DNA from 2 places in the Comamonas sp. C24C genome. Region 2 is predicted to be linked to the other one. Evidence: predicted binding sites of a transcription regulator. Region 2 holds the regulator's gene; the other holds the start of a gene.
The links. Region 2 encodes FNR, which switches genes on or off when oxygen is low (the NO sensors DNR and NnrR bind a similar motif). Its sites were predicted from a motif close to TTGATNNNNATCAA; they were not measured.
Positions count from the first base shown of each region.

Region 1: the regulator FNR is predicted to act here: its motif matches at 2,926-2,939, upstream of ACLBXN_RS05335 (OmpW/AlkL family protein).

Region 1 covers NZ_JBKFBC010000002.1:357,053-362,644, reverse strand. Annotated here, with positions in the region: gene egtB (ergothioneine biosynthesis protein EgtB) at 1-843, opposite strand, end outside; gene egtD (L-histidine N(alpha)-methyltransferase) at 830-1,873, opposite strand; gene ACLBXN_RS05335 (OmpW/AlkL family protein) at 2,230-2,844, opposite strand; gene ACLBXN_RS05330 (DUF808 domain-containing protein) at 3,059-4,072, opposite strand; gene ACLBXN_RS05325 (hypothetical protein) at 4,215-4,424, shown strand; gene ACLBXN_RS05320 (VWA domain-containing protein) at 4,458-5,592, opposite strand, start outside.
Region 2 covers NZ_JBKFBC010000002.1:491,064-496,655, forward strand. Annotated here, with positions in the region: gene ACLBXN_RS05915 (FixH family protein) at 1-55, shown strand, start outside; gene ACLBXN_RS05920 (hypothetical protein) at 428-691, shown strand; gene fnr (fumarate/nitrate reduction transcriptional regulator Fnr) at 857-1,579, opposite strand; gene hemN (oxygen-independent coproporphyrinogen III oxidase) at 1,849-3,231, shown strand; gene ACLBXN_RS05935 (sulfite exporter TauE/SafE family protein) at 3,235-3,948, shown strand; gene ACLBXN_RS05940 (HD-GYP domain-containing protein) at 4,059-5,303, shown strand; gene ACLBXN_RS05945 (sensor domain-containing protein) at 5,306-5,592, shown strand, end outside.

The DNA of each region.
Region 1 (5,592 bases), 130 kb from region 2:
CCCATCCATGCATCTCCAGTACCAGGGATGGCTCAGCTGCTGGGCCTGGCACCAGTCCCAGCCTTCGGCCAGCCACCATTGAGCCTGGCGGTAGCCGCCGTCCAGCACAAAGCGCAGAAACTCGCCATTGTTCACGGGCCTGGACGCCAGCTGCGCAGCTTGCAGATAGACCTTGTGGCTTGGCATTTCATTGTCGAACGCAAAGCCGCCGCCCTCATGGCCTATGCGGTAGATGCCGGCCTCGAGCGGCTGCCACAGCAGATCGTCGGCCACCGGCACGGAACCAGCCTCTGCCAGGCCATCCGACGCATAGGCCGGCCAAAGCGGGTGGCAGGAAAGCAAATGCTTGATGTCGGTGAGCAGCAGCTCCTGGTGCTGCTGCTCGTGCTGCAAGCCCAGTGTGAGGAGCTGGGCCACGGCTTGCTGCGTCCCCGGGCTTTGCGCTGTCATGGCCGCCAGCAATGCCAGCATCTGCTCGTCCACCGCCGCGCGATAGTCCATGACCTGGGACAGCGCCGGCCTGGTCAGCAAGCCCCGCTGGGCTCTGGGATGACGTTCTCCCACCTGCTGGTAGTAGGAGTTGAACAGCATGCGGAAACTCTCGTCGAAAGCCCTGTGCCCGGGCTGGTGCGCGGCCAGTACAAAGGTCTCGAAGAACCAGCTGGTATGGGCCAGATGCCATTTGGCAGGACTCGCATCGGGCATGGATTGCACGCAGGCGTCTTCCGCCGACAGGGGTTCTGCCAGCTTTTGCGTACAGGCTCTCACCCGTTCGAACTGCTGCGCCAGCGCCGGCCAGTCCCAGGCGACGGGCGGCGCAGAAAAGGACTCAGCCATGGGCATGAATCACGGCAAACCATTGCTGCTCATCGGTCCAGACCCTGGGCCGGACAAACCCCGCGCAAGCGAGCAGATCGAGGAAATCGGACAGCGGGTATTTGTAGCTGTTCTCGGTATGGATGGTCTCGCCCCGCGCGAAATGGCGCAGGCCCTGGGGCCAGCACACCATGACGGGACGGCGCGCGCGCAAATGCATCTCTATGCGCGATGTCCGGCGGTCGAAGCGTGCCTCATGCGCCCAGTCCTGAAGATCGAAATCGCTGCCCAGCAGGCGGTTCACATGCTGGAGCACATTGAGATTGAATTCGGCCGTGACGCCCTGCTCGTCGTCGTAAGCAGCGACCAGCACCGACTCGGGCTTGGGCAGGTCGATACCGATCAGCAGTCCACCGTCGCCCACCACCAGCGAATGCATGTGGCGCAGCATATGCAGCGCCTGCTGGGTATCGAAGTTGCCGATCGAGGAGCCCGGATAGAACAGCTCGCGCCGTGCCTGCGGCACGCCGGGCGGCAAATGCCAGTCGCCCGTGAAATCGGCCGCCACTGCGCGCGCGCTGAGTTGCGGGAAGTCCTGCTCTAGCCTGGCCACAGCGGCCTGCAGAAACTCCACAGCAATATCCACTCCCAGAAACTGCTGCGGCCCCACGCTGCGGCACAGACGCCTGACCTTTTCGCAATTGCCCGCCCCCAGCTCAATCAGCACCTGGCAGCCCGCCATGGCCTCGGCTATTTCAGGTTCGAACCGGGTCATGATGGCGGCCTCGGTTCTTGTCGGGTAGTACTCGGGCAGCCGGGTAATCTGCTCGAACAGGGCGCAGCCCTGCGCGTCATAGAGGAACTTGGGGGAAATCTGCGCCTGCTGCTGCATCAGCCCCTGGGCCAGCTCCTCGCAGGACTGGGCCCGTGGGGATTGCGCCGGCCTCGAAGCACCCGACCCTGACAGCCTCGGCAAGGGGGCCAGAGGCAGGGGAATGCGCCCTGCGCGAGACAAAGACTCTATGGATGCTGTCTGCCTGTCCGGTATCGCGCGCATGCTGATTCTCCTGATGAGCTGATCGCGCGACACAGCCATTGCCCGCGCCATCCTTGCCAAGCCTGCTCAAAGCCCTCAGCCTAGCGCTGTCGACAAGCAGCGCAAGTAGGACTGCAGCCAGCGCTACTTTTACTGCATGCGCAGGCGGCAATGCTGACAAAGCCAATACTGGCACAGGCGTGCGGGCAAAAAAAATCGGTATCCCGCGCTGGCGGAATACCGATCAAACATACACCCTAGCCTCCGGAGTCCCCGGGCCATGCCGGCCCATTGACCCCGTTGCACCACAGAGCTGCGGTGCGTGCCTCGCCTGCGGGAAGAAGGCCGCCGACGAGAACACTCTTTGCCGTAAGCTATCAGAAACGATAGCCCACGCCCACGCCCACCAGCCATGGGTCAACCTTGAACTTGGTGTCCTGGAACACGCCTGCACCAGTCACCTTGGTGCCCAGATAGACCTTCTTGACGTCGAAGTTCAGCGACCAGTTCTTGTCCAGCGCATAGTCGAAGCCGATCTGCAGCGCACCGCCGAAGCTGTTCTTCTTCACGGTCACGGCACCGTCGAGAATGCTCACGTTCGAGAAGCGTGTGTAGTTCACGCCTGCACCCACATAAGGCTTGAAGGCGCCGAAGTTGGTGAAGTGGTACTGCGCCAGCAAGGTGGGAGGCAGATGCTTGAGCGTGCCGATCTTGTCGCCGTTCAGGCGCACATCATGCTTTTGGGGAAAGGTCAGAATCAGCTCGGCAGCGATATTGGGCGTGAAGAAGTAAGACACGTCCAGCTCGGGCATCCATTTGTTGTTGATACTGACGCCTGCGTCACCGGCAGCGCCGCCGTTGTCGCTGTCCAGATGCACGGCACGCGCACGCACCATCCAGGGGCTTGTGCCGTCAAACGAGGATTGTGCAAAAGCAGTACCGGCAGTCAGGGCGCTGGCAACGGCGGCGATTGCGATCAGAGTCTTTTTCATGGGCTTTTTCCTTGAAGAGATGGCAGAAAGCTTGTTTGCCTTCCTTGGTAGTGATTGAAACAAAGCCACTCATTTGCGGCTTTGTCCCACATCAACCCGCACACCAAGATGCCAAAGAAAAAGGCCGGCGTTGCCCTTCGGCCACGCCAGCCCCATGTCCTGATTCAGCGCAAAGCCCCGCGCCACCCGCAGTGCTAGCCGCAGTCTGGAGTTGTCAATGTGCGGCCCTGGCCGGACGCAGCTTGTGCCAGAGCGTCACGCAGATGACCACGGCACTGCCAATCGCGGCGCCCACCACCACATGTACCAGCAAAGGCCCCAGCGCTGCAGCCACGCCGCCCATGGGTGCAATCACCTGCTGTATCCAGTGCTCGACGGGCGTGATGCCATGCACCAGCAGGCTGCCACCCACGAGGAACATGGCCGCAGTGCCGACAATCGACAGCCCACGCATCAGCCAGGGGGTGAAGGCGATCAGACCACGGCCTGCTGCCTTGGCGACGCTGCCACTCCTGTCCATCAGCCAGCCGCCCACATCGTCCATGCGCACAATGCCGGCCACCAGTCCGTAGACGAACACGGTGATGCCCAGAGCCACGGCGATCAGCACCGCCGCCTGCTCCCAGATGGGCTTGGTCGCCACGGTGCCCAGCGCAATCGCCATGATTTCGGCCGACAGAATGAAGTCCGTGCGCACGGCGCCCTTGACCTTCTGTTTTTCATACTCCATCGGGTCCATCTGCTTTTCACGTGCGGCACGCACCGATGAGGGCGCCACACCCTTGTGAACGGCCTCCTCGGCATCGACGACGGCATCATGCACATCATGCTTCTGATGCTTGTGAAACAGCTCCAGGATCTTCTCCACGCCTTCAAAGCACAGAAAAGCGCCCCCCACCATCAGCAAGGGCGTGATCAACCAGGGCACAAAGGCGCTGATCAACAACGCCGCAGGCACCAGGATGGCCTTGTTCAGCAGCGAGCCCTTGGCCACCGCCCAGACCACGGGCAGCTCCCGGTTGGCCTTCACTCCCGTGACCTGCTCGGCATTGAGTGCCAGATCGTCACCCAGCACGCCGGCCGTCTTCTGCACCGCCACCTTGGTCTGGGTAGCCACATCGTCAAGAATTGCCGTGCTCTTGCCTGCCGCGGTCTTGGTCATCAAGGCCACGTCGTCGAGCAAGCTAGCAATATCGTCTAGCAACATCAAAAGGCCGGCACCTGCCATCGCTTCTCCCGGTGGTTTGCAAAATCGCCATCATGCCTGCAAACCGTGCCACGATTGCGACAGGAAATTGCCAATCAGCTGCGCGTTCGCCACGGCCCTGGCTTTGCAGCGACAATGAGCGCCCTTATCGAACGGAAACCCTGTGACTCAAGCCATCGCCCATGCCGAACTGATTGCCAGCTACCGCAAACTTGCCGCAGAGGCCGCCAAGAAGGCGGAACTGGTCAAGGCCGCTGCAGGCAAAGGCCCCAAGACCATTGCAACGGTCAGCGAAACCGCTGCCAAGGCCGCGCGCCGCCGTGATGTGATGGCCGCCAGGCTGGCCAAGCTCGGCGTCGCTCTGCCGGACTGAGCCCCAAAAAGCAGTCTTCTTCCGGCAGTCTTCCTATTTGCTGGTCTTGAAGCCCTGCGTCGCCGCCCAGGCGGCCACATCGTCGCGGCGGATGGCCGCTGCCATAAGCTGCGGAAAGGCATCGGGGGTGCAGGCAAACGAGGGCACTCCCAGTGCCGCCAGCTTGGCCGCCAGTTCCGCGTCATAGGCCGGAGCTCCCTCGTCGCTGAGCGCCAGCAGCGTGATGAACTGCACGCCTGCTTCCACCAGCTCGTTGGCGCGGCGTAGCAGGCCCGACTCCACACCGCCTTCGTAGAGGTCGGAGATCAGCACCAGAATGCTGTTGCGCGGCTCGCTGATCAGCCCCTGGCAATAGCCGACTGCACCATTGATATCTGTGCCACCGCCCAGTTGCACGCCAAACAGCACATCGACGGGATCGTCGAGCTTTTCCGTCAGATCGACCACGGCCGTATCAAACACCACCAGCTTGGTGGCCACGGCCGGCAGACTGGCCATCACCGCACCAAAGATGCTGGAATAGACCACCGAGTTGGCCATGGAGCCGCTCTGGTCAATGCACAGGATCACCTCGCGCTGCGGGCGGCGCGCCTTGCGCCCATAGCCAATCAGTGTTTCCGGAACAATGGTCTTGTATTCGGGCTGCCAATGGCGCAGGTTGGCGCGTATGGTGCGATTCCAGTCGATCTCGGCATGGCGCGGGCGTCGGTTGCGCTGGCTGCGATCCAGCGCCCCGGCCACGGCACTGCGCATGGGCTCCTCGAGCTTTTTCATCAGCTCGTCCACCACCTTTCGCACCACCAGCCGCGCCGTGGCCTTGGTGTTCTGCGGAATCACCGAGCCCAGCGAAATAAGGTCCGCCACCAGATGCACATCGGGCTGCACGTTCTCCAGCATCTCGGGCTGCAGCAGCAGCTCGCGCAGATTCAGGCGCTCCATGGCATCGCGCTGCATGACCTGCACGACCTGGCTCGGAAAGTATTTGCGGATATCCCCCAGCCAGCGCGATACCGAGGGCGAGGAGTTGCCGCGTCCGCCCTTGCGCGATGCCAGCTTGCTGTCTTCCTCATACAAGGCGGCCAGCGCCTGGTCCATCTCCTGCAAGCGGCCCGTCACACCGCCGCAACTGGCGTCAGCAGGGCTGCCCAGCACCATGCGCCAGCGCTGC
Region 2 (5,592 bases):
GACGGGGCGCAACCATGCCGCGACGCCGGCCAAGGACCATCCGCTGGATCGCTGACCGAGATTTCAACGCATCCCAAGGCCACTTCCGCGGCCTTTTTTTGCGGCCCTGGTTGCAGGCTTTTCTGTAGCCGGTGTGCCGTGACGGCGTTCTATGTCTTGGTCGACAGAAGAGTCGGGAGGGCCCCTGCAGTTCTCGGCTGCCGGCAAGGGATGGCCGGGTGGAGTTCAACAACAGGAGCGCATAGCGCTTTGTTAAAGGCTATTTCAGATAGATATAGACCTCAAATCGATACACATAAAGCGCTGGAAGCTCTTCAAATAATAGCGGTCCAGGGTTTCCCATCTGAGTGCATGCCCTTGGTATGTCTGGGAAGGTCATGGCAATTGTGCAAAATAGGTTCAAACCCACAGGCCAAGGAGAATCGCGATGGATGCTCGACGCTGGATGTGGATTGTCTGGCCGGCTTTTCTGGCCGCGGCAATCATGGAAATGGTGGTATTTGCCTTTGTGGACCCGCTGGATATGCACTGGCTGGGCTCGCCACTGGAATGGTCGCGCAATGGCATTTACACCCTGGCCTTTTTTGCCTTCTGGGCGGTCACCGTGTTCAGCGGACTGATGACCGTCATGCTGGGGCGTTCGGCCAGCGATCTGAACCAGGGCATAGTCTCGGAGCCCCTGGTCGAGTAAGGTGCTGCGCACAGGACCGCAGTTTCGAACAGGTGGCGGCTCCGGATGGAGGGGCTGGCCGCTCGCTGTGTCGGCGGCCCTGTTAGCGGAAACTCCTGGCAGGCATTCGCCGCCATCAAAAAAGCCCGCTGTCTGCGGGCTTTGTCTTGAGGGCTGCTGTCGAAGTCAGTCCTGGCATTGCTGGCTGTTGACGATGCGCCTGAGCGCCTCGGTATCCAGAATGCGCAGATGGCGCTGTCGGACTTCGATGATGCCTTCCTCGGCGAACTTGGAGAAGGTGCGACTCACGGTCTCCAGCTTGAGGCCCAGATAGCTGCCGATTTCTTCACGCGTCATGCGCAGTACCAGCTCCGACTTCGAAAAGCCGCGTGCCGACAGACGCTGCACCAAGTTCAGCACAAAGGCCGCCAGACGCTCTTCGGCACGCATGCTGCCCAGCAGCAGCATCACGCCATGCTCGCGCACGATTTCGCGGCTCATGACCTTGTGCACATGATTTTGCAGTGCCGTGACTTCGCGCGAGAGCTGTTCGAGCTTGTCGAAAGGCATGATGCAGACTTCGGCATCTTCCAGCGCCACGGCATCGCAGGTGTGGTGGTCGTTGACGATACCGTCCAGACCGATGATCTCGCCGGCCATCTGAAAGCCCGTGACCTGGTCGCGACCGTCTTCGGTGGCCACGCTGGTCTTGAAGAAGCCGGTGCGAATGGCGTACAGCGAGGTGAACTCCTCGCCGTTGCGAAACAGCAGCCCGCCCCGTTTCACCTTGCGGCGCGTGGCCACAATTTCGTCAATGCGCTCCATTTGTTCATCGTCCAGGCCCATGGGCATGCACAGTTCACGCAGATTGCAGTTGGAGCAGGATGCTTTGATGGTCTGAAGATTCATGGGCTTTTCAGCAACGGCACAGACAGACTTGGAATGGAGAGTCGCGCCGGTCATTGACCTCGTAGTTAGTGATGAGTTGGATCAAATTGTCGCAGTACTTGCCTTGCGCTCTCTTGATATTCATCAAGGACAGTTGGATTGCCTTGGGGCACATTGTTTGCATTCATTCAAAAACATGTGCTTCTGCCCATTATGGGCATGATTTCCAGGATCTGATTTTCTTTGAAATCTGCTCAATGTGGAGTGTGGGCGCACCCTAACTTTCAGTTATGACCGCAGTCACGCCCGAGTTGCTGAGCCGCTTTGATATTCCCGGCCCGCGCTACACATCATTTCCAACAGCCGACCGTTTTGTTGAGGCTTTTGGTGCAGACGACTATATCCTGGCATTGAAACAACGCAAGACGCATTCGAGCTCACGTGCCTTGCCTTTGTCCGTTTATGTGCATGTGCCATTTTGCGAGTCGCTTTGCTATTACTGCGCCTGCAACAAGATCGTGACCAAGCATCATGAGAAGGCTGCCGAATATCTGGATTATCTGGGCCGTGAACTGGCCATGCATACCGAGCATTGCGGCAAAGGCCAGCTGGTAAGCCAGTTGCATCTGGGAGGCGGTACGCCGACCTTCTTCAGCGATGCCGAACTGCAGCAGTTGATGCTTCTGATGCGTGAGCATTTCAAGCTCGATCCAGCCGGCGAGTATTCCATCGAGGTCGATCCGCGTACCGTGAGCAACGAGAGGCTGAAGACACTCAAGGACATGGGCTTTAATCGCCTGAGCTTTGGCGTGCAGGATTTTGACCCCGCGGTGCAGAAAGCGGTGCACCGGGAGCAGCCAGCCGAGCAAGTCTTTGAGCTGGTGGCCGAGGCCCGCCGTCTGGGCTTTGTCTCCATCAATGTGGACCTCATCTACGGTTTGCCCAAGCAGACATCCGAGTCTTTTGCGCGAACGCTGGCCCAGGTCAACGAGTTGCGTCCCGACCGTATTGCTCTGTATGCCTATGCGCATCTGCCCGAGCGCTTCAAGCCGCAAAGGCGTATTGCATCGGCTGACTTGCCCATGGGACAGGAGAAGCTGAACATGCTCTCCGGCGCAATTGATGCCTTCATGAATGGCGGCTATGTCTATGTGGGCATGGATCACTTTGCGCTGCCCGACGACTCTCTGGCCATCGCCAAGCGTCAGGGGCGCCTGCATCGCAACTTCCAGGGCTACAGCACCCAGCCCGATTGCGACCTGATTGCACTGGGCGTATCGGCCATCGGCAAGGTGGGCGCCACCTACAGCCAGAACGTCAAGACCCTGGAAGAGTATTACGACGCCATTGATGGCGGCATGCTGCCCGTGCAGCGCGGATTGGCGCTCTCGCGTGACGATCTGGTGCGCAGAGCCATCATCATGGCCATCATGTGTCAGGGCTCCGTCCTGTATGAGCCGATGGAGCAGGCCTGGCTGATCAATTTCCGCGAGTACTTTGCTCGGGAGTTGGCTGCACTGGGGGAAATGCAGCGCAATGGCCTGGTTCAGCTATCCGACGAGGGCTTCAAGGTCACGGGCCTGGGCTGGTTTTTCGTGCGCGGAGTAGCCATGCTGTTTGATCGATATTTGCAGGCCGACCGAAACCGCACGCGCTTTTCGCGCATCATCTAGCGCATGTTGTTTTCGCTGGTCTGGACTGCTTTGATCATGGGGCTCGTGGGTGGGCCCCATTGTCTTGTGATGTGCGCTGCGCCCTGCAGCGTCGTGACGGGCGCAAGGCCTGCCAGCGACGGCCAGGTCATCGCCTTGCACGGCCTGCAAAAACGCCAATGGCTGCGCACCAGTTTGTTTCATCTGGGACGCATTGCCGGCTATGCCCTGCTGGGCGGAGTGGCGGCTGTGGCCATGGAGAGTCTGGCCTGGCTGACCAGTCAGACAACGGCCTTGCAGAAGCTCTGGACGCTGATGCATGTCGCGGTCATGGCCTGGGGTCTGGCCATGCTGGTGCAGGCGCGACAACCGGTGTGGCTGGAGCAGGCGGGGCGCTCTGTCTGGGCCAGGGTCCAGCCCTGGGTCGTCGCCCCGGGAGGGAGCCTGGCCGCGGGCTTTGCCTGGGCCCTGATGCCTTGCGGCTTGCTTTATTCGGCAGTGCTGGTGGCCGCGCTGAGTGGCGGAGTCTGGCAAGGTGCTCTGTCAATGGCGGCGTTTGCCATTGGCGGCGCAGTGTGGTTGCTGGCGGGCCCCTGGTTGTGGCAGCTGGGGCAGTCGCATCTCAATGCATTGCGGGCGCGCTGGGGCACCAGAATTGCGGGTTTGATGCTGATTGGTGTTGCGAGTTGGGCTTTGTGGATGGATCTGGTCTACAAACCCAGCCTTTGGTGCCGATAAGTCACACAGGAGGGGAATGTTGGTGCAGTTTGCATCCCAACAGACCCTAGTCATGGTTGAGCAGTCATGGAACTGCGGAATAATGTCTCATCTTGTGTGTAGCGCTCAAAGTGAATCGTTTCGTTGCTATTGATATCGGACAACTGCGAATTGGCATGTATGTCCATCTGGAGACTGGCTGGTTGCGCCACCCGTTTCCCGTCAGCAGCTTCAAGATTGTCAATGACGAGCAGTTGCAGACGCTCAGGACCCTGAAGCTCAAGGCCGTACAGGTTGATCTCTCCAGAAGCGATCTGGAGGAGGCTGTCACGCCTTCCGTCGCGCCTCCTCGGCCTGTTGTGAGCCATCCGGACAGCGATGCGCATGCCTGGCGAGACAGCATTCTGGGGGTGCAGTCCCGGTTTCTGGGTGCGGTTTCCGTATTTGACGATGTTCAGGCCCTGTTGCCTGCCAACCCCGAGCGGGCGCGCGCCACGACGGATCAGCTGGTTGCGCAGCAAGTCGTCAAACTGGCGCAGGCTCGTGATCTGAGTCTGCATCTGCTCGCGGATACGGGCGGTGCCACATTCGGTGTTCATGGAGTGAACGTTTCCGTGCTGAGCCTGTTGCTGGGCAAGACACTGGGCTTGCGCAACGATGTGCTGCAGGATCTGGGCACGGCAGCGTTGCTGCATGACATCGGCAAGCCAGGGCTGGAGATTTCCGCGTCGGCCAATGCACTGAATCAAGGCACGGATCGCATGCCGCTGCGAGAGACCGCCTATGCACGGCATGTGGGAGAGTCGGTGGCGTTGGCCCTGTCCATGGGCTATCCTCCTTCGGTCACGACGGCCATCGCCCAGCACCATGAGTGGGCCGATGGATCGGGCTTTCCGCTTGGCCTGCTGGCGACCGATATGGATATTGCCGGACAGATACTGGCGCTGGCCAACAATTTCGAGCGTTTGTGCAATCTGCCACTGCAAGGCAACGAAATGACGCCCCATGAAGCCATGGCCGCACTGTACGGGCAGTATCGCCAGCGTTATGCACCTGAAGTGCTCAAGGCATTCGTGCAGACTCTGGGTGTCTATCCGCCGGGGTCCTTGGTGGAGCTCAGCGACGGGCGCATGGGGGTAGTGGTGTCCGTCAATACCAGCCAGTCTCTCAAGCCGCAGGTGCTGACCTATGACACGCAGACGGCGCAGAAGTTGCGGTTCGTCGATTTGCTTGAATATGTGGGTTTGGGGATTCGGCGTGGTTTGACGCGTAATCAGCTATCGCGCAATGCGCTGGAAGCTTTACAGCCACAAAGACGTCTTTGCTATTTTTTTGACAGTTCTGCAGCACCTGCTGTCGAGAAAGATCTCGCGTGACCATGCCGCAGAGTTTTCTGATCGACCCTCTGCTCGCCGCCATGCTCGATGGCTTGCAGGAGGCCGTCTGGCTGCTGGATGCGCAGAGCCTGCGCGTGCTTCATGCCAATGCGGCCAGCACGCAGCTCACGGGTTACACCCCTGAGCAGGCACGGGAGCAGTATGTCGATGTGCTTTGCGCTTCCCTGGTGCAGAAGGCGTTCTGGCAGGACGCTTCCAATTGGGTGGGCGGCGCGAAATTTCTCACGGAGATCTGTAAGGCGGATGGATCGTTGACGGCCGTGGAGAT